Regions from separate parts of the Halomonas sp. 7T genome, predicted to be linked through region 3. Evidence: predicted binding sites of a transcription regulator. Region 3 holds the regulator's gene; each other region holds the start of a gene.

Region 1 (6,505 bases), 140 kb from region 3:
CTGCCAGCAGACCATCGGAGATATCCATGGCTGCCGTGGCGATGCCCCGAAGCGCAGTGCCCGCTGCAAGCCGGGGTTCAGGCAACAGGTAGCGCCGGAGCAAGGGGTGCGATACGTCACGCCCCCCCTGTTGCCAATGGCTCAAACCGCCCGCACCACCGCCTAATGCACCGGTTACCGCAACCACGTCACCGGGCTTAGCACCGGCTCGGGTCATCGCTTCACCGGCGGGCACCTCGCCCATCACGGTAACGCCGATGGTCAGCGCTCCAGAGGTAACATCACCGCCCACCAGCGCAGTGGCGTGCTGCTGGCAGAGGTTGTGAAACCCTTTTGCATAGTCCGCTAGCCACTGCTCGGCGGCGGCATGTTCTGTAAATGCCCGCTGATCCAACGTTAACGCCATTAAACACCAGCGCGAGGTCGCGCCCATGGCAGCCAAGTCGCTTAACGCCACGGCAAGGGCGCGATGCCCTACCGCATACGCGGGAGCATCGCAGGGAAAGTGGACATCGATAACGGACGTATCGACGCTAACCGCTAACTGGTGCCCAGCCTTGGGCACCAGTAGCGTGGCATCGTCGCCATTTCCTAGGGCAACGCCATCTGTCGCTTGCGCCTCCTGCGGCAACATGAAATAGCGTCGAATCAGTTCAAATTCGGCAAGCACAAAGGCCCCTTAAACGCTGGATCAGGCCGCCCGCTTATAAACGGCGGGCGCTGACTTCGGCACTACGTAAGCGGTTCGCCAGCTTATCGAGAATGCCATTCACGTACTTATGACCATCAGTAGCGCCAAATGATTTAGCCAGCTCAACGCCCTCATTAATGACGACGCGGTACGGCACTTCCATTCGGCGGGAAAGCTCGTAAGCGCCTAAACGCAGAATCGCCAACTCTACCGAATCGAGATCCTCTAAACGGCGATCCAACAGCGGAGAAATTTCACGATCAAGCTCCGCCTTGAAGCGCACCGTATTGTGCAGCAGCTCATGGAAAAGCGCTTTATCGGCAATTTCCATCACTTTGACCCAGTTTTCGTGATCTTCCAGGTCATCGTCAGCCACTTGGCTACGAAACTCAGCTTCAATCGTGGTGATGGATTTACCGGTCATCTGCCACTGGTAAAGCCCCTGCACCGCCAACTCACGCGCAGCGTGGCGCCCTTGCTGCGCAGCAGAGGGCTTACGCTCACGACGTTCGCTCATTGGTTATCTCCTAAGGGCAGTGCGCGCAGCAGCGAGACCATTTCCATCGCGGCCATGGCCGCTTCAGTACCTTTATTACCGGCTTTGGTACCCGCACGCTCAATGGCCTGCTCAATAGACTCAACGGTCAATACACCGTTGGCTACCGGCGTATCAAACTCAAGCTGGAGGTGATTCATCGCGGTGTTACAGCCACCCGCCACGTATTCAAAATGGGGCGTACCGCCGCGAATGACCGCACCTAATGCAATGACGGCATCAGGTTGCATGACCTTAAGCACGCGCTTTACCGCCAGCGGCAATTCCCATGCGCCGGGCACGTGAACGATATGGATATTCTCAGCATCAACACCGTGGCGAGTTAAGCTATCAACCGCACCCTCCACCAGGCTGTCCACCACGTGGTGGTTAAACCGCCCAACCACGATGACATAACGGCCATCAACATCTACAAAGGTGCCTTCAACTTGCGAAAGGGATTGCATCAATTTATTCCTGCTGAAAAGTTGGCTCATACGCCGTGTCATTAGGCCCCAGGCGCTCGACAACTTCGAGATCAAACCCGGAGAGGGCCGAGAATTTCCACGGGGAGCTAAGTAGCCGCATTTTACCTACGCCCAAGTGGCGCAGAATTTGCGAGCCGGTACCAATCGTTAAATAGTTGCCAGAACCATCCGAGTCGCTGGTGCGCGGTTGACGCACGCGATCTAGGAAAATATCCAGCTGATCTTTCAAATCCTGATGTGGCCGACCATCGTCAATCAGTACAAACACCCCGGCAGATGCCTGGGCAATTTCACTAATCGCACGCTGGGCATCCCAGCGGCCCTGCTCATTTTTCAGTAAGCCAAGCACATCCCGCAGCGTATCGGCTAAATGCACGCGCACGGTGGTCGCTTGCTCGGGAGTGGGCTGCCCTTTTACCAGGGCCAGATGGTGCGCGCCTTGAATGCGGTCGCGGAATACATGCAGTGCTAGCTTGCCGTGGGCCGTATTAACGGTTGAGGATTCAAGCAGGTCAATGGTTTGCTCATTGACGATACGGTAATGAATTAAATCAGCAATCGTGCCAATTTTAATACCGTGCTGCTTGGCAAACACCTCTAACTCCGGGCGGCGCGCCATGCTGCCATCATCATTCATGATCTCGCAGATCACCCCACTGGGATCACAACCCGCCAACGCGGCCAGGTCACACGCCGCTTCCGTGTGGCCTGCACGGCGCAACACCCCACCCGGCTCCGCCATGAGGGGGAAAATATGCCCTGGCTGCACAATATCGGTCGGCTTAGCGTGAGGCGCCACCGCCGCTTGCACGGTGCGGGCACGGTCGGCCGCTGAGATACCGGTGGTCACTCCCTCTGTTGCCTCGATAGAGAGCGTAAACTTAGTCCCAAAGCCGGAACCGTTGTCGCGCACCATCAGCGGCAAATTCAGCTGCTCACAGCGCTCGCGGGTCATGGGCATGCAGATCAGGCCACACGCATAACGCGCCATGAAGTTGATATGCTCGGCCTGAACTTTTTCGGCCGCCATGATGATATCACCTTCGTTTTCGCGATCCTCATCATCCATGAGAATCACCATTTTGCCCTGGCGAATATCTTCCACCAGCTCAGCGATAGGGGATAGCCCCTCAGAAGAGACGTGCGCCATGGAATCTCCAAAATAAAGTGGTCGCATTGCATGCGATTTCGCGCGTCAGGGTACCTTGGTATCCCTTCTTGCGCTAGTCAGCCTCGGGTTTGGCAGCGTCAGACGGCGCCGCTAGGGGTTCGGCAATAATGTGCCAGTCACGCCCCACGGCGCGCATCTCTTTGATGGTCAGCCGTTTCTGGTCTGCCATGCGCGTTAACCCCGGCAGAGCAAATAGCGGCCGGGCCTCTCCCCCCAGTAACGTAGGGGCAACAAACAGCTGCAGTTCATCAACCAAGTTAGCGTCTAACAGCGCGCCCGCCAGCGTGGCGCCGGTTTCCACCAGCAGCTCGTTAACCTGCTCATTATCCGCCAGCCAGCCCAGCATGTCAGCTAGCACGATTCGCCCCGCTTGATCGGCAGGAAATACGACGATTTCAGCCCCCGCTGCAGCTAACTTATGGCGCTTCTCTTCACTGTGCTGCTCGGTGGTGATAATCAGTGTACGTCCCGGCTCGCGTAAACAGGCAGCGGCCAGCGGCAAGCGCAGCCGGGAGTCTAAAATAACCCGCAGCGGCTGGCGTTTAACCACCTCCTCGGCATTCGCCAGCGCCAGCTGGTCGGCCCGCAAGGTCAGCCGTGAATCGTCCATAATTAACGACTCAACGCCGCTTAAAATAGCGCTGGAGCGCGCCCGCAACCGCTGCACTTGGCTGCGCGCTTCGGGGCCGGTAATCCACTGGGATTCACCTGACCCCATCGCCGTGCGCCCATCCAGGCTCATCGCCATTTTGAGCCGCACAAAGGGGCGCTTATGCTGCATACGGGAAATGAAACCAGGGTTGAGCGCGCGGGCATCGGCCTCTAGCAGACCTACCTCCACCGTGACACCGGCAGCTTCAAGCTGTTGAATACCTTGCCCGCTTACCTGAGGATTGGGGTCGACCATCGAGACCACCACACGAGCAATCTTGGCCTCTGCCAAAGCCACCGCGCAAGGCCCTGTGCGGCCCGTGTGGGAGCAAGGCTCAAGGGTGACATAAGCGGTTGCCCCACGGGCTAAATCGCCCGCTGCTTGGAGGGCGTGTATTTCCGCATGGGGGCCGCCTGCGCTGATATGGAAGCCCTCACCGACCACTTGCCCTTCATCACTGCCATCATAACGAACGATAACGCAGCCAACGCGGGGGTTGGGGTCGGTGGTATAGAGCCCTTGTTTGGCCAACTGAAGCGCCCGCGCCATGTACTGATGGTCCTGCAGGGAAAACGCAACGTAGCGAGACCCAGCACCCATTACTGTTTACCGCCGTTTGAGGGCGACACTAACGCGCGTGCTTGGTCAGGCTCCTGCGACAGCCGGTCTATTTCAGCACGAAACTCGTCCAAGTCTTGAAACTTACGGTACACCGAGGCAAACCGAATATAGGCCACTTGATCGAGGTTGCTTAATGCCTGCATAACCGCCTCACCAATCTCGCGGGCGTTAACTTCACGGTCTCCTCGCGCGCGAAGCGATTGGCGAATACGCTCAACCGCCGCCTCGATGGCTTCCGCGCTCACGGGACGCTTTTCCAGCGCACGCAGCATGCCTGCCCGTAATTTGGCTTCGTTAAAGCTCTCCCGGGAGCCGTCGGACTTCACCACCCGCGGCATAATCAGCTCGGCGGTTTCATACGTCGTAAAGCGTTCATGGCAGCTGGCACACTGGCGACGCCGACGCACCTGGTCACCCTCTGCTACCAGCCGAGAATCAGACACTCGAGTATCATTAGCACCACAAAAAGGGCAATGCATGGCAGTCAACCTATTATTTATTACGGGCGTATTTATTACGTGCGTCAGTTCGTGCAGCTAACAGCACAAAAAAGCAGATTCTTCATTCAACGCGGCATTAACCTAGCATTGTAACGATTTGGCACACAAGCTGCAGCGTTTGTCGTAAGTTGTTTAGGAGAACGCCCGCATGCCCACTTTCGACCAAACCGTACACGCCTATTTAACGCACCTTTACGGCCCTCGGGCCGGTGAAGTTCAGCGTCGCCTAGCCCAGCACCTGGCACACTTTCGCCTGCAGCTGCCGACAGCCCCAGCGTCTTTTGCTGACGCCGCTGAACCACCTGAGGCCACTGATGCACCAATGTGGAGCGAGAAAGACCAGTGGGTGATCAGTTACGGCGACTCCATTGTGGCAGACGATGCGCCTCCCCTTGCCGTCCTCGATGCGTTCCTCCAGCGCTATCTGGGTGAGCGCATCAGCGGCGTGCACGTCTTACCCTTCTTTCCCTGGAGCAGCGACGACGGTTTCTCGGTGATTCACTATCGGGAAGTAGACCCCTCGCTGGGGGACTGGGCACATATCCGCGAACTCGCCAGCCACTATGACCTGATGGCGGATTTGGTGCTTAACCATGTGTCACGAGAATCACTCTGGTTTGTGGACTACCTTGCCGGCAGCTTGCCAGGACGCGACTACTTTATAGAGGTAGCCCCCGAAACCGATGTTTCTCAAGTCACGCGCCCGCGCAGCAGCCCTCTCTTAGTGCCCGTGGCAACGCGACGAGGCACCCGTCACCTGTGGGCAACGTTTTCCGAAGACCAGATCGACCTGAACTTTGAAAACCCCGATGTACTGCTCGAATTTGTGGGCATTTTGCTGTTTTATCTCCAGCAAGGCATACGCATCATTCGTTTAGACGCCGTCGCATTTTTATGGAAACGCCTAGGCACCGCCTGCATCCATTTACCGGAAACCCATACGGTGGTGCGCCTTTTACGAGCCATCGTCGATGAGATGGCACCCGGGACTCTGCTGATTACCGAAACCAACGTGCCCCACGCGGAAAACATCAGCTACTTTGGCCTGGAACGCCTACCCGCAGGCAAACCCGATGAAGCGCACATGGTGTATCAGTTCGCCCTACCGCCGCTGCTGCTACACACCCTCACCCGTGGAGAAGCCTCCACTCTGCAATGCTGGCTTGCTAATCTGCCGGTGCTACCTGAACAGTGTACGTATTTAAACTTTACCGCCAGCCATGATGGTATTGGCGTACGTCCGCTTGAAGGGCTGCTGCCCGACCACGAGCGCGACGCTCTGCTGGAGTTAATGCACCGTTTTGGCGGCTTCGTTAGCATGCGCAGCAACCCCGACGGTAGTGACACGCCTTATGAAATTAACATTACCTGGTTTGAGGCCATGCGCGGCACGCGGCGTGGGCCAGACCCTTGGCAAATAGCCCGCTTTATCTGCAGCCAAGCGATTATGCTGAGCCTACAGGGAATTCCCGCGCTTTATCTGCATACGCTGACCGCTACGCTCAATGACCTAGAAGGGGTTGAACGCAGCGGGCGGCTACGCTCGATTAACCGGCGGCGCTGGAAACGTGATGAGCTAACGCTGCTGCTTGACACCCCCTCTACCCCCACCCATGACGTGTTTCATGCGCTTAGCCGCTTGCTTGAACTGCGTCGCAGTGAACCCTGTTTCCACCCCCACGCTGCCCAACGCGTACTGCCAAGCCCACCTGACCTATTGGCGATTGAGCGCGGCCCGCTCAGCGATGGCCGTCGCCTGCTGACAATCTTTAACGTGACCGACGCCCCGGTTGCACTGCATAGCGCTGGAGACGCCGTCAATCACACTCTGCGCCTGCATGATTGGC
Region 2 (6,505 bases), 910 kb from region 3:
GCGATATCCTCCGGGCGGATGCCTAACTGTCCACCGACGGCCTCTAATGGGGCCACCGGTGTGTTCGGTTCGCGGACGATAACGGCATCCTTCTCGCCTGCTTCCAGCGGCAGTAGGTTCATGGCTGGGCTACCAATAAAGCTGGCGGCAAAGGCGCTGGCCGGGCGGTTATACAGCTCGTCAGGCGTGCCGTCCTGCACGATGCGGCCGTGCTGCATCAGAATGACGCGGTCGCCCATACTCATCGCCTCGACCTGATCGTGGGTGACGTAGATCACGGTCATGTTCAGGCGGCTTTGCAGCGCTTTGATTTCCCGGCGCATATCGCTGCGCAGCCGTGCATCCAGGTTGGAGAGTGGCTCGTCCATCAGGCAAATAGGGTGTTCGGAGATAACCGAACGGGCCAGTGCCACCCGCTGGCGCTGACCGCCGGAAAGTTGGGCAGGTTTGCGGTGTAGGTAGTCGGTGAGATCCACCAGCTCGGCGACTTTGGCCAGCCGCTGGCGCTGCTCGGCTTTGGGCACCTTGCGGCTGCGTAGGCCAAACACGATATTGTCCGCCACGCTTAGGTGCGGAAATAGCGCGTAGGACTGAAACACCATGCTCAGCCCTCGATCCCCAGGCGGCAGGCGAGTGACGTCGCGCTCACCAATGTGAATACGTCCGTCGCTGGCCTCTTCCAACCCTGCGATCATGCGCAACGTGGTCGATTTACCGCAGCCGGAAGGGCCGAGCAGAATGACAAATTGCCCAGGCGTGACATCGAAGGAAATACTATCGACAGCAGTGGTCGCGTCCCAACGTTTGGTAACGCGTTCCAGGCGGATACCCGATTGGTTTGACATAGCACACACATCACCGGCTGTTGGTTGTTATTGGTTCAGCTTGTGTTGAAGGTGTTGCACTAGCATGACACTTACATGGATGGTTTATGACAGCCGCTGTGTCAAGCAGAAGATCACTTGGCGACTTTAATGCCATAACGCTGAAGCCTGCGCACCACACTGGATTGGCTGATGCCCAGCCGCTCCGCGATGGCGTAGGTGCTGGGGAGCGAGCTGCATAGCTCTTCAAGCGTTTCCCGTTCCAGCCGTGCTAGGTAGTGCTTGAGGGTTTCTTTGGGTTCGAGTGCTTTTATCGGCTTGGCTGGCGAGGCGCTCGGTAAACTGGCGGGGTGCTGCTCGGTGTGGGGAAGCGCGGCGGGCACCTCGATTTGATCGGTAGAACTGGAAAGCCAGGCTCTCTCCAACCAGTTTTCTAGCTCGCGAACATTGCCCGGCCACTCGCTGCCCATCAGTGTCGACCAAACGCGGGTGTCGAGGATTTTTTGTCGTCCATAGCGCTGGTTAAGCTGGTTTAAACAGGCTTCAACTAGATCAGGGATATCCTCCCGGCGGTCGCGCAGCGGCGGCAGGGTGACTGGGATCACATTGAGGCGGTAGTAAAGATCTAAACGAAAAAGGCCGCTCTCTACCTGTTTGCCCAAATCCTGATTAGTGGCCACCACCAAGCGAAAATTGACCTTGCGTGAGCGGGTGTCACCCAGCCGGGTTAAGCTACCATCCTGAATGACCTTGAGCAGTTTGGTTTGCATTAGCAGCGGCAACTCGCCTATTTCATCCAGAAACAGCGTGCCGCCCTCGGCCTGCTCTAACAGCCCGGCTTTTCCCTGCCGCGCAGCACCGCTAAAGGCGCCGGGCTGGTAGCCAAACATCTCAGACTCAAATAAATTCTCAGGAATCGCCGCACAGTTCACGTCAATAAAAGGGCCGTCACAGCGCTGGCTCCAGCGGTGTAGCTGTTTCGCAAAGGCGGTTTTACCCACGCCCGATTCACCCAGCATCAGCACATTGGCATCTGAAGGGGCAACGCGCTTAAGCAGCAGCGCAATTTCGCGCATCACGCTGCTGCGCACCTGCAAATTGTCCAGGGCGTCATCGAGCGCCTGCTCTTCGGCATCTGGGGCTGCTTGGCTGCGCTTTAAGTGTTCGCTAAAGCGTTTTTGCAGTAGGGCGTATTCGTCCTGCAATAACTGCAGGTCGGTTAAATCCCGCGAGCGGCTGATAATGCGCTCCAGCTTGCCATCAACGAATACGGGGTAGGCCTCTGCGATAACGCGACGACCCGTGCCGGTGATTTGCATGAGCTGAGCGGGCTTACGAGTGCGCATCACTTCCAGAGTAATCGATGGTTTAAGCACGCCGGCGGTTTGCAGTTGCTGAACACTGCTGGAGAGCAGCTCTTCCCGCGAAACGCCGTAAACCGCTTCGGCCCCAGGACTAATATCGACTATTTGCCCATCGCCACTAACGATAAAGAAGTGGTCGTTGGCGGTCGCCACAATGGTTTGCAGTACGCGCTTGTCTATTTCACTCATTGTATTTCTCAATGCTCTCATTCTAGCTCTTTCGTTCTAGCTCTTTCGTTCTAGCTCTCTCATTCAGTGCTAATCACCTGATTCAATTGTTGCTGACGTTTTGAATTGAGTCATTTATGAATTATTGATGCATAGGTGAATTAAATGAGCGCTAAAGTGATTCATTTTTGCATCATTTGGCGGGTATGCCTACCTGTTTAGGGCATCTACGACTTGGCACGATCTGTGCACTGCTTAAAGGAGATGGCTAAGGCAGAGTCTTAGTAAAGATGCGTCAACCACGCTAAAGCGTCACAACAAATCCAAGGAGATGTTTATGTCGGAGTTTAATCAGCCCCTGGGTGGCAACACCATGCCACGCTTCGCAGGCCCCGCCACTATGATGCGCTTGCCTACCCAAGAAACCGCCAAGGGATTAGACGCGGCATTTATTGGCATCCCCATGGACATTGGCACTTCAAACCGCCCCGGTACGCGGCTTGGGCCGCGTCAGATCCGCGATGAGTCGCGCATGCTGCGTCCCTACAACATGGCGACCCGCGCGGCACCGTTTGAAAGCCTACAAGTGGCTGATATCGGCGACGTACCCATCAATACCTTCCACCTGCCGAAAAGCGTCGACATCATCACCGCCTTTTACGACGACGTGCTGAAGCACAACTGTATCCCCTTAACGCTGGGCGGTGAGCACACGCTGACGCTGCCGATTCTGCGCGCTATGGCCAAAAAGCACGGCCCGGTGGGGCTGATTCATATTGATGCCCACGCTGATGTGAACGAGCACATGTTCGGCGAGCCGATTGCCCACGGCACGCCGTTTCGTCGTGCCCAGGAGGAGGGCTTGTTAGCCCAGGGTAAGGTGGTGCAGATAGGCCTGCGGGGTACCGGCTACGCCGCTGAAGATTTTGACTGGTGCCGCGATCAAGGCTTTCGCGTCGTGCCCGCCGAGGAGTGCTGGTACCGCTCGCTAGCGCCGTTGATGCAAGAAGTGCGTGAACAGATGGGCGATATTCCGGTGTATATCAGTTTTGATATTGACGGCTTAGACCCTTCTGTTGCCCCCGGTACTGGCACCGTTGAAATGGGTGGCCTGACGTCTGCTCAAGGCTTGGAAATTGTGCGAGGTGCCGCTGGCTTGAACATTGTGGGTGGCGACTTGGTAGAGGTATCACCACCTTACGACCCCAGCGGTAACACCGCGCTAATGGGCGCCACGCTGCTATATGAAATGCTCTGTGTACTACCGGGCGTCAAGCGCAGCGATTAACGCCGACCGAATAGTTAACCCATAAATAGCTATCCAATAAAAAAAGCGCTGACCTAACAACGCCGCCAGCCCACCTCCAATAATCACTTCCAATGGGTGACCCCTATGTCCTATAGCAATGTTAAATCGGAACAGCCGAGCCCGACGGCACCGATACCTCCCGCGCATTTACTAAAATTTTTGATCCCCTCCATCATCGGGGTATTGCTGTTTTTAGTTCCCTTCCAGGTCGGGGACTCTATCAATATTGGCATGGGGATGATGGCCGATGGCTTGCAAACGCTGTTAGGGTCAGCGCTGCCCGCCATTGCGGTGATCATTCTCTGCCTCTCGGTGGTGGTGACGCTATATGCCAAACTCACCAAACCTCGCTGGGCACAAAGTGGCCCCTTTCACGATATGTTCGATGTGGGGGCCATTTGGGTAGCCATGCGTGTGTTAGGCGCGATTTTTGTCATCATGACCTTTTTCCAGTTTGGGCCTGAGTTCGTCACTGCCTCCTTTACCGGTGGAGTCATGCTTAATGACTTGGCGCCGGTGCTGCTGACGTTCTTCTTTTTTGCTGCAGTGCTGCTGCCGTTTTTGGTCGAATTTGGCTTTATGGAGTTTATCGGCACCATGGTGCGTAAGCCGTTTCGGGTGATTTTTAATCTACCCGGGCGTAGTGCTATCGATGCCACCGCTTCGTGGATGGGCTCGGGTACCGTAGGCGTTCTGATTACCGCTCAGCAGTATGAGCAGGGCTACTACAATGGCCGCGAAGCCTCAGTGATTGCGACCAACTTCTCTGTCGCGTCCATTGCTTTCAGCCTATTGGTGGTCAATTTCGTCAACCTCAACCACCTGTTCGTGCCGTTCTACTTTACCGTTGTTGTGTCTGGGTTAATCGCCGCGGTCATTGTCTCGCGGATTCCACCGCTGTCGCGTAAATCCGATGACTACTATGAGCCGGTTGGCTGTCAGTTGAGCGAAGAGCGTACTGAAAATGTGGGCCTGTTTCGCTATAGCCTGTTGCAAGCTACACGCCGTGCAGGCAATGCGCCTGGGCCTCGCCAGTTAGCACGTATTGCGCTCCTCAACGTGATTGATATTTTCCTGACGCTGCTACCGCTGGTATTTGCCATTGGCACTGTGGCGCTGATTTTGGCCGAGTTTACCCCGCTGTTTACCTGGCTCTCTTATCCCATGGTGCCGGTATTGGAACTGCTGCGTATCCCTGAAGCACAGGCGGCAGCCCCGGCGACGCTGGTGGGCTTTGCCGATATGTTCCTGCCGGCGGTGCTGGCGACCAATATTGAAAGCGAGCTAACCCGCTTTGTGATTGCCTGCCTTTCCATGACCCAGCTGGTGTATATGTCGGAAATCGGTGCGCTGCTGCTCAAGTCGAAGATTCCCATCAAGTTCTGGGAGCTGGCGGTCGTGTTCTTACTGCGCACCGCGATTACGCTGCCGATCATCGCCTTTATGGCCCATACGTTTTTCTTCTAAGGGGCCATTTATGAAGAGTAACCAGACGATGACCTGCGCTGAGCTACTTATCCGCTTGCTGCGCGATACCTACGGCGTCCGCGCGCTGTTCGGCATTCCTGGGGTGCATACGGTAGAGCTTTATCGCGGCCTGGAAGGCAGCGATGTGCAGCACGTCACCCCGCGCCATGAGCAGGGCGCAGGGTTTATGGCCGACGGCTATGCCCGCGCCAGCGGCAAACCGGGGGTGTGCCTGATCATCACCGGGCCGGGAATGACTAATATCGCCACCGCCATGGGCCAAGCCCTGGCGGACTCAATACCTATGCTGGTGATCTCCAGCGTGAACCGCCGCGATACATTGGGCTTAGGCCAAGGGCGGCTGCACGAACTGCCCAGCCAGCAGCAGATGATCAGCGGCGTAGCGCGGTTTAGCCACACGCTGCTGGATGCCAATACGCTTCCCGAGGTGCTGGCGCGCGCCTTTGCCATGTTCAACGGTGCACGTCCAGGCCCAGTGCATATTGAAATCCCCATCGACCTGTTTAATGCGCCTGTTAGCGTGCCGACTAGCGGGCAGGTGACAACGCTATACCGCGCGGCCCCTGATCCTGAAGGGCTAGCCGAAGCCGCCCACTTGCTACACGCGGCAACGCAGCCCCTGGTGCTGTTGGGCGGCGGCTGCGTATCAGCGCCAGACGCCGCCAGGGCACTGGTAGAGCAACTGGATGCGCCCACGGTGACTACTATCAACGCCAAAGGGCTACTAGGACGCAACCACCCGCTGGATTTGGGTGCCAATGCCGCTCTGCCCGCAGTGCGTGAGCTGGCGGCTAGCGCTGATGTGATTCTGGCGGTGGGTACCGAGCTTGGCGAGACCGACTACGACGTTGTGTTTGACGACGGCTTTCATCTCCATGGCACGTTGATTCGGATCGATCTTGACCCTGAACAGCTGGTGCGCAACCAGCGCACAACGCTTGGGTTGGTGGGCGATGCCGGGCGCAGCCTTGAACAGCTGTTGGCTCACTTTCCAGACACGTTGCAGCGCAACGGCGTTGAGCGAGCTGCCGACGTCTTGAGCACGCTAAATCTGCAAAACGATCCTGCTTTTAGTGACTTCGTGCCGCTCTACAACACCCTGGCTGAACACCTGCCCGAGGCGATTTTGGTGGGTGATTCTACCGCGCCAGTGTATGCCGGGAACCACCTGGTCAGCCAACCCGCGCCACGGCGCTACTTCAATGCTTCCACGGGCTACGGCACCTTGGGCTATGGGCTGCCGGCGGCACTGGGCGCTCAGCTGGGTCGCCCTGATCTACCGGTGGTCGCCTTGGTAGGCGATGGCGGGGTGATGTTTACCCTCTCTGAGCTTGCAACGGCAGTAGAAGAGC
Region 3 (6,505 bases):
CGATATACAGGGGAAGACCCCGCTGCTGGTTTGGCAGATGCTGGCCTAATGGCGACCCATCTACCCGATTTAAAAGTGCATTATCCCTGGGCGCTAACCACCGATGAGGCAATTGAAATAGCCCTGGCGTGCGAACACGCTGGCCGGAATGTGGCGGGTATTCATCAATCTGAAGGTGCGTCGTTCTCTAGCGGCGAAGGCGTGCGCGTATACGCCAATAGCCATGGTTTTTTGGGAACCCAAAAAGGCAGCAGCCACTCGCTCTCCTGCATGTTAATCGCCCAAGATGAAAATGGCATGCAGCGAGACTATGACTATACTTCGGCACGCAACCCGAACGAGCTTCGTGACCCTGAGAGTGTCGGCCGCGAAGCAGCTGCTCGCACACTTCGGCGCTTAGGCGCGAAACGTCCGCCAACAGGCACGTTCCCTGTGCTATTTGACCCAACGCTTGCTAGTGGATTGATTGGCCACTTGATGGGCGCATTAGCGGGTGGGTCGCTCTATCGTCAGGCGTCATTTCTATGCGATCGGTTAGGGACACCGTTGTTCCCAAGCTGGTTTAATTTAGAAGAGAAGCCAATGGAGGTGGGCGCTACCGCAAGTTCACCCTTTGATGGAGAGGGCGTTCAGACTAGAGATAATCGCTTTATTGACCAGGGAAATATCGCAAGCTATATGCTCTCGTCTTACAGTGCCCGCCGTTTAGGCATGCAGACTACCGCTAATGCTGGCGGTGCACGTAATATTCGGCTGAAGACCCCAGCCACTAGCCGGGAGGCACTGCTAAAGGAGATGGGGCGTGGGATTTGGGTGACCGAGTTGATGGGCCAGGGTGTTAATGGCGTTACCGGTGACTATTCAAGAGGGGCCGCAGGTTTTTGGATTGAAAATGGGGAGGTGCAGTACCCCATCGAAGAGTTCACTATTGCCGGAAATCTTAACAGCATGTTTGCGGGCTTGGTTGGCGTTGCTGATGATACAGATACCCGAGGCAGCATTCACACCGGCAGCTGGCTAATTGACGCCATGACCATCGCTGGCAGCTAGCGTCAGCAGTTAGCCGCTACTGATCCTCATCAAAGCGCGCATCGAACAGGCGTTGGATAGCCTCCAACGCCTGTTCAGCGTCCTCGCCCTCGGCAATGATCTTTAACTCGGTACCACAAGGGGCTGCTAGCATTAGCAGCGACATGATATTGGCCGCATCTGCCATCTGTTGCTGCTTATAAACGTAAATGCTGGCGGAATACTGCTGCCCACACTGGACTAGCTTAGTCGCCGCTCGCGCGTGTAAGCCGCGCTGATTGGTAAGGGTTAACGTTCGTTCTGGCACCCTGGTTCCTTTTTGCCGAGTGGTGTCGTCTTTGTTGGTGACGTACGCTTTAGACGTTATGGTTGATCATGTTTGATCAATTCTGAAGAGAGTTGCTTCGCTGGTTGCTCGCTAAGCGTGTATTGAAGTCCCAGTTCTCTGTGCCTTAGCTGCACTTCCCCTATGTTTTTTACGAGCCTTTGTGCAAGTTCTTCCACCATATAAACAGAGCGGTGTTGGCCGCCGGTGCAGCCAATGGCGACGGTCATATAGCTTCTCTGACTATTTTGGTAGGCAGGTAGCCACTTCTCTAGCCAGCTATAAATATCGCTACTCATTGCATCGACGATAGGATAGCTGTTGAGAAATGCCACAATCTTTGCATCTCGGCCGGTATATTGTCGTAATGTCGGGTCCCAATAAGGGTTAGGTAAACAGCGAACATCAAAAACAATATCGGCATCTAGGGGGACACCACGCTTATAGCCAAAGGACTCAAACGTAAGGGTGAGGCTATCACTATGCTGATGGGCAACTTGGTCAGTAATGCGGCGGCGTAAATCGTGCACTGACAAGCGAGAAGTGTCGATCATCAGATCAGCAAGGTCACGGATCTCTAACAGCGTTTCTTCTTCTTTATTGATCGCTTCCTCTAGCGTCATATCGCTATCACGAGTTAACGGATGGCGGCGCCGAGTGGCGGAGTAGCGTTCTAGTAAAACTCTGGCATCAGTCGTCAGGTAAATGACCTGGAAGCGAATATCCCGCTGCTTGAGCTCTTCAAGCAAAGATGGCAGTTGCTCAAGGGCAGTGGGCAAGTTACGGGCATCGATACTCACCGCTAAATGTGTACGCCCACCCTGAGCGCGCAGCTCGTCAACGAGAGAGCCAAGCAGCATGGCGGGTAAGTTGTCGATGGCGTAATAGCCTAGATCTTCTAGCGCTTGTAAGGCGATAGATTTACCGGATCCGGAACGGCCGCTAATGATCACCAGTTGCATAGATTTTCTCTTGGGCTGCCAAAAATAAGTGGGGCTTCAACAAAAAAGTCAGCAGCTAGCGTCGAAGTAGATGCTTAATGCGCGGTTTTTTCACGAATTTTAGAGGTGATAAGCTCAAGAAGCTCACGCTGGCTTTCGCTTTTGCGCAATTGCTGGCGCGTATCGGCCTCATTCATGATGGTGGCAACTTGCCCAAGCAACGCTAGGTGAGTGTCGTCGGCCTCTTCTGGTACTAATAAAACGAAGACCAAATCGACTGGATCTCCGTCGATAGCATCAAAATCGACCGGTTCAGCAAGTTTTAAAAAGCCAGCGATAGGCGCGGTGCAGTGCGGGCTTCGCGCATGGGGGATGGCAACACCGTTGCCTATCCCCGTGCTTCCCAGGCGCTCGCGACCGATTAAACGGCTAAAAACTTCCTGGCTATCAAGGCTAGGGGTATTTTGAGCAATAAAGGTGCTGAAAAATTCCAGCACCCTTTTTTTGCTGCCCCCGGGCACGTCGTAAAGAATGCGCTCCGGGGGAAGTATGGTTTCCAACGTCATTGAATTAACGCACGCCAGCGCCTTGGGCGCGAGCTTGTGCTTTTTCCTTGTGTTTAACGAGTTGACGGTCGATTTTGTCTGCTAAAGCGTCAATAGCAGCATACATATCATTGTCTAGCGCCTCGGCATGCAGGTCAGCCCCTGCTGCATGCAGCGTGCAGGCAGCTTGTTGGCGCTCTTTTTCAACAGATAAGGTCACTTGTACTGTCGTAATGTTGTCGTAATGTCGCTCAACGCGCGCTAGTTTTTCGTTGACGTAGTCACGCAAGGCGTCAGTCAGTTCTACATGATGACCAGTGATGTTTACTTGCATTGACGTGCTCCTTATCCATGGGACTGTACTTCGATTGTAACCCTTTTTGCGCTATTGCAAAGCCCTATAGCGGTGTTTCCTTGTTCGCTAACGTAAACGGCGCCGTTCACTGGAGGAGGGAATGCCCATTGACTCTCGATATTTAGCGACTGTGCGCCGCGCAACACTGATACCACCTGTTTCCAAAAGCGCTACCAAACGGCTGTCGGAGAGCGGCTTGCCGGGCGGCTCCTCTTGAACCAACTTCTTAATCCGTGCGCGGATGGCGGTGCTGGAGTGGCTATCGCCACCTTCCTGGCCGCTCACCTGGCTGGAGAAGAAATATTTAAGTTCAAATACGCCGCGAGGCGTATGAATATACTTTTGGGTGGTCACCCTGGAAATCGTGGATTCATGCATTTCCACGGCCTCGGCGATATCCGCTAGGATTAACGGCTTCATTGCCTCTTCGCCATGCTCTAAAAAGCCAATCTGGCGCGTGATAATTTCACGGCCCACCCGCAGCAGCGTGTCATTACGGCTGGAAAGGCTTTTAATCAGCCAGCGGGCTTCCTGCAGGTGCTCTTTAAGAAACTGGTTGTCTTGGCTTTTATCTGCACGCTTGATGAGGCTGGCGTAGTCTGGCTGAATGCGCAGCTTTGGCAATGCTTCCGGATTAAGTTCTAAGTGCCACCCTTCGTTGTCATGCCGTACGACTAAGTCTGGGGTTATGTAGCTATCGTCGCTATCGCCATAGGCACTGCCGGGACGCGGGTCAAGGCTACGAATAAGGCGAATAACGTCATCAAGCTGTTCATTGTCTAGACTCAACCGCCGCTTAAGCAGTCGTAGATCGTCTTTGCCTAACGCTTCAAGAAACTGGCGCACCAACCGTTTAGCGGGCACTAGAAACGGGGTTTCCTCTGGGAGTGTGGCGAGTTGAAGCATGAGGCACTCGCGTAAATCCCGTGCAAAAACTCCCGTGGGTTCGAATTGCTGCAAGCGCAACAGGGTATTTTCGACTTCACGCTGGCTTAGGCTATCGAGGCCCTGCGCTTTCAAGCCCTCACGGATATCGTTAAGCGGCTGGGTGAGGTAGCCGTTGGCATCTAGAGCGTCGATTAAGCTTTCGGCAATGGCGTGCTCTCGAGGCGAGAAGTCGGTCATAGCCAACTGCCAAAGGAGGTGGCCATGAAGGCTTTGGCCCGCTGCTTGACGCTCAAAGTCAGGCCCTTCGCTGGCACCGCCTACGCTGCCCATATCTTGGTAGGTATCTGACCAGTCACTATCAACAGACAGTTCGTTGGGGATGCTTTCGGCCCATTCTGTTTCTGGTGTTTCGGTGACTGCCTGCTCGCCAAATTCATCCTCTTGTTCCAACATGGGATTAGCATCGAGCGCTTGCTGAATTTCTTGCCGCAGATCGAGTGTGGAGAGCTGAAGCAGCGCAATTGCCTGCTGCAGCTGAGGTGTCATGGTGAGCTGTGTGCCGATACGCAGTTGAAGAGAAGCTTTCATGACCATCTGAGAACCACTCGTTAATCAGAAAGCTCCACCCTAGTGCGAGTTATCCTCTGGCGCAAGTGCAATAAGCATGCCATGAAAAGTAATTAGTCGGTAGACGCTTGTTTATAGGCGGAAATCAGCCCCAAGGTAAACATCGCGTACCTTCTGATTGTCGAGAATGGATTGCGGGTCGCCGCTGGCAATGATTTGGCCATCGCCGACGATATAGGCAATATCGCAGATATCAAGCGTATCCCGAACGTTATGGTCGGTGATGAGTACACCGATATGGCGCTGTTTGAGCGCACGTATAATCGTTTTGATATCACCAACGGAAATAGGGTCTACCCCTGCGAACGGCTCATCTAGCAGAATAAATGCAGGCTCTGTGGCCAGTGATCGGGCAATTTCAACGCGCCGACGTTCGCCACCGGATAGGCTCATGCCTAAATTGTCGCGGATATGAGTAATATGAAAATCCTCAAGCAACGACTCTAGGCGCTGTTCTCGCGTATCGCGATCGAGCTCCTTTCGAGTTTCAAGGATCGCCATGATGTTATCGGCAACGGAAAGCTTACGAAAAATAGAGGCTTCCTGGGGTAAATAGCCAATGCCTGCAATGGCCCTTTCATGCATGGGCGCACGAGTGAGGTCTAAATCATCGATACCCACGTTGCCAGCATCGGACTTTACCAGACCGACGATCATGTAAAACGACGTGGTTTTACCCGCACCGTTTGGGCCTAGCAGTCCTACAACGCTGCCTTGGGTAATTTCTAAGTTAATATCCTTAACTACGCGGCGGCGCTTGTAGCTTTTCGCCAAATGATGCGCGTAGAGCGTTTTTACCGGAGCAGCGTCGCTGGTTGCCATGGAGCTGGGGGTTGTCACAAATGAACTCCCTATTGCGAGGGCTGTAGGGTCATGCGTATGCGCTGAGACTCGCTTCCATCAACATCAGAGCGCGCCTGAACGACTTCTCGGTCGATGAAGTACTCTAGGCGTCCCCCTTGGAAACGGTCGCCTCGCTGAGTGAGCTCTGCTTGATCGATGAGCTCAACCCGGCGTTCAGCGACATGATAGATAATGCGGCGTGCCCAGCCTTCCATGGGTGTCTCTTCATCTTCAAGCTGATTACGCAGGTAAGCGCGCTCGCCTGTCGCGGTAGCTCGAGCGAGCTCGCCAGCATCATTACGCTGAATCTCGACGCGTTCTCCGCGAAGCTGCATTTCGCCCTGGCGGATGTTGACATTGCCGCTATAGACCGCCGTACCTGCGCGCTGGTCAAGATCTAAACGGTCAGCTTCAACTTCAACAGGGGCTTGTGTTGTTTGGGCAGCCGCCGAGAGCGGCACCGCTAAGGCTAAAAGCGCGATGCGGATTAAAGCGTTCATAGCGACTCCTAAGGCGCTTGAGTGGCGGGCGGATGGGTGCCCCGCACATTATCAGTTAATCGAACCTGGCTCGTGTCAAGCCACATATCCATACGTAAGGCACTGATTTGCTGCGGTGGCTGCTGAAGCAGTACCGGTGCCTCGCTCCATGCATGGCGAGTCATGCCGTTATAGTGTAATGACTCTGTATCCAGCTGCCAGCCTTCATCGGGTGCCAGCAGCCTTGCCGAACCCGTTAACGTGAGTGCGTGTGTGTCCGTATTGAGCGTGCCAGCGTTGGCGGTGGCTAGCCATTCCCTCTGTTCACTATCAAATATTGTCGCTCTGGGCGAGGTGGCTTGCGTTATGGCTTGCTGGGGCGTGTGAACTAGATAGGGCGTTATCAGCGATTGTTGAATCGCCCCGGTTTCGCCAAATAGGGTGATTTCAGCGTTTTCTAGCACATGCCCCGG

What was found. Region 3 encodes sigma-54, which starts transcription at its own class of promoters, with help from an activator protein. Its sites were predicted from a motif close to TGGCACNNNNNTTGCTNT; they were not measured.
Region 1: the regulator sigma-54 is predicted to act here: its motif matches at 4,757-4,774, upstream of LOS15_RS03390 (sugar phosphorylase).
Region 2: the regulator sigma-54 is predicted to act here: its motif matches at 2,592-2,609, upstream of speB (agmatinase).

Annotation. Positions count from the first base shown of each region.
Region 1 covers NZ_CP087112.1:740,099-746,603, reverse strand. The annotation lists gene thiL (thiamine-phosphate kinase) at 1-670, opposite strand, end outside; gene nusB (transcription antitermination factor NusB) at 705-1,208, opposite strand; gene ribE (6,7-dimethyl-8-ribityllumazine synthase) at 1,205-1,693, opposite strand; gene ribBA (bifunctional 3,4-dihydroxy-2-butanone-4-phosphate synthase/GTP cyclohydrolase II) at 1,698-2,864, opposite strand; gene ribD (bifunctional diaminohydroxyphosphoribosylaminopyrimidine deaminase/5-amino-6-(5-phosphoribosylamino)uracil reductase RibD) at 2,938-4,137, opposite strand; gene nrdR (transcriptional regulator NrdR) at 4,137-4,637, opposite strand; gene LOS15_RS03390 (sugar phosphorylase) at 4,807-6,505, shown strand, end outside.
Region 2 covers NZ_CP087112.1:3,598,454-3,604,958, forward strand. The annotation lists gene LOS15_RS16790 (ABC transporter ATP-binding protein) at 1-845, opposite strand, end outside; gene LOS15_RS16795 (sigma-54 interaction domain-containing protein) at 959-2,377, opposite strand; gene speB (agmatinase) at 2,694-3,644, shown strand; gene LOS15_RS16805 (YjiH family protein) at 3,750-5,132, shown strand; gene LOS15_RS16810 (5-guanidino-2-oxopentanoate decarboxylase) at 5,143-6,505, shown strand, end outside.
Region 3 covers NZ_CP087112.1:878,030-884,534, forward strand. The annotation lists gene pmbA (metalloprotease PmbA) at 1-1,050, shown strand, start outside; gene LOS15_RS03970 (HPr family phosphocarrier protein) at 1,067-1,336, opposite strand; gene rapZ (RNase adapter RapZ) at 1,393-2,316, opposite strand; gene ptsN (PTS IIA-like nitrogen regulatory protein PtsN) at 2,391-2,861, opposite strand; gene hpf (ribosome hibernation-promoting factor, HPF/YfiA family) at 2,866-3,174, opposite strand; gene LOS15_RS03990 (RNA polymerase factor sigma-54) at 3,262-4,677, opposite strand; gene lptB (LPS export ABC transporter ATP-binding protein) at 4,783-5,532, opposite strand; gene lptA (lipopolysaccharide transport periplasmic protein LptA) at 5,562-6,053, opposite strand; gene lptC (LPS export ABC transporter periplasmic protein LptC) at 6,062-6,505, opposite strand, start outside.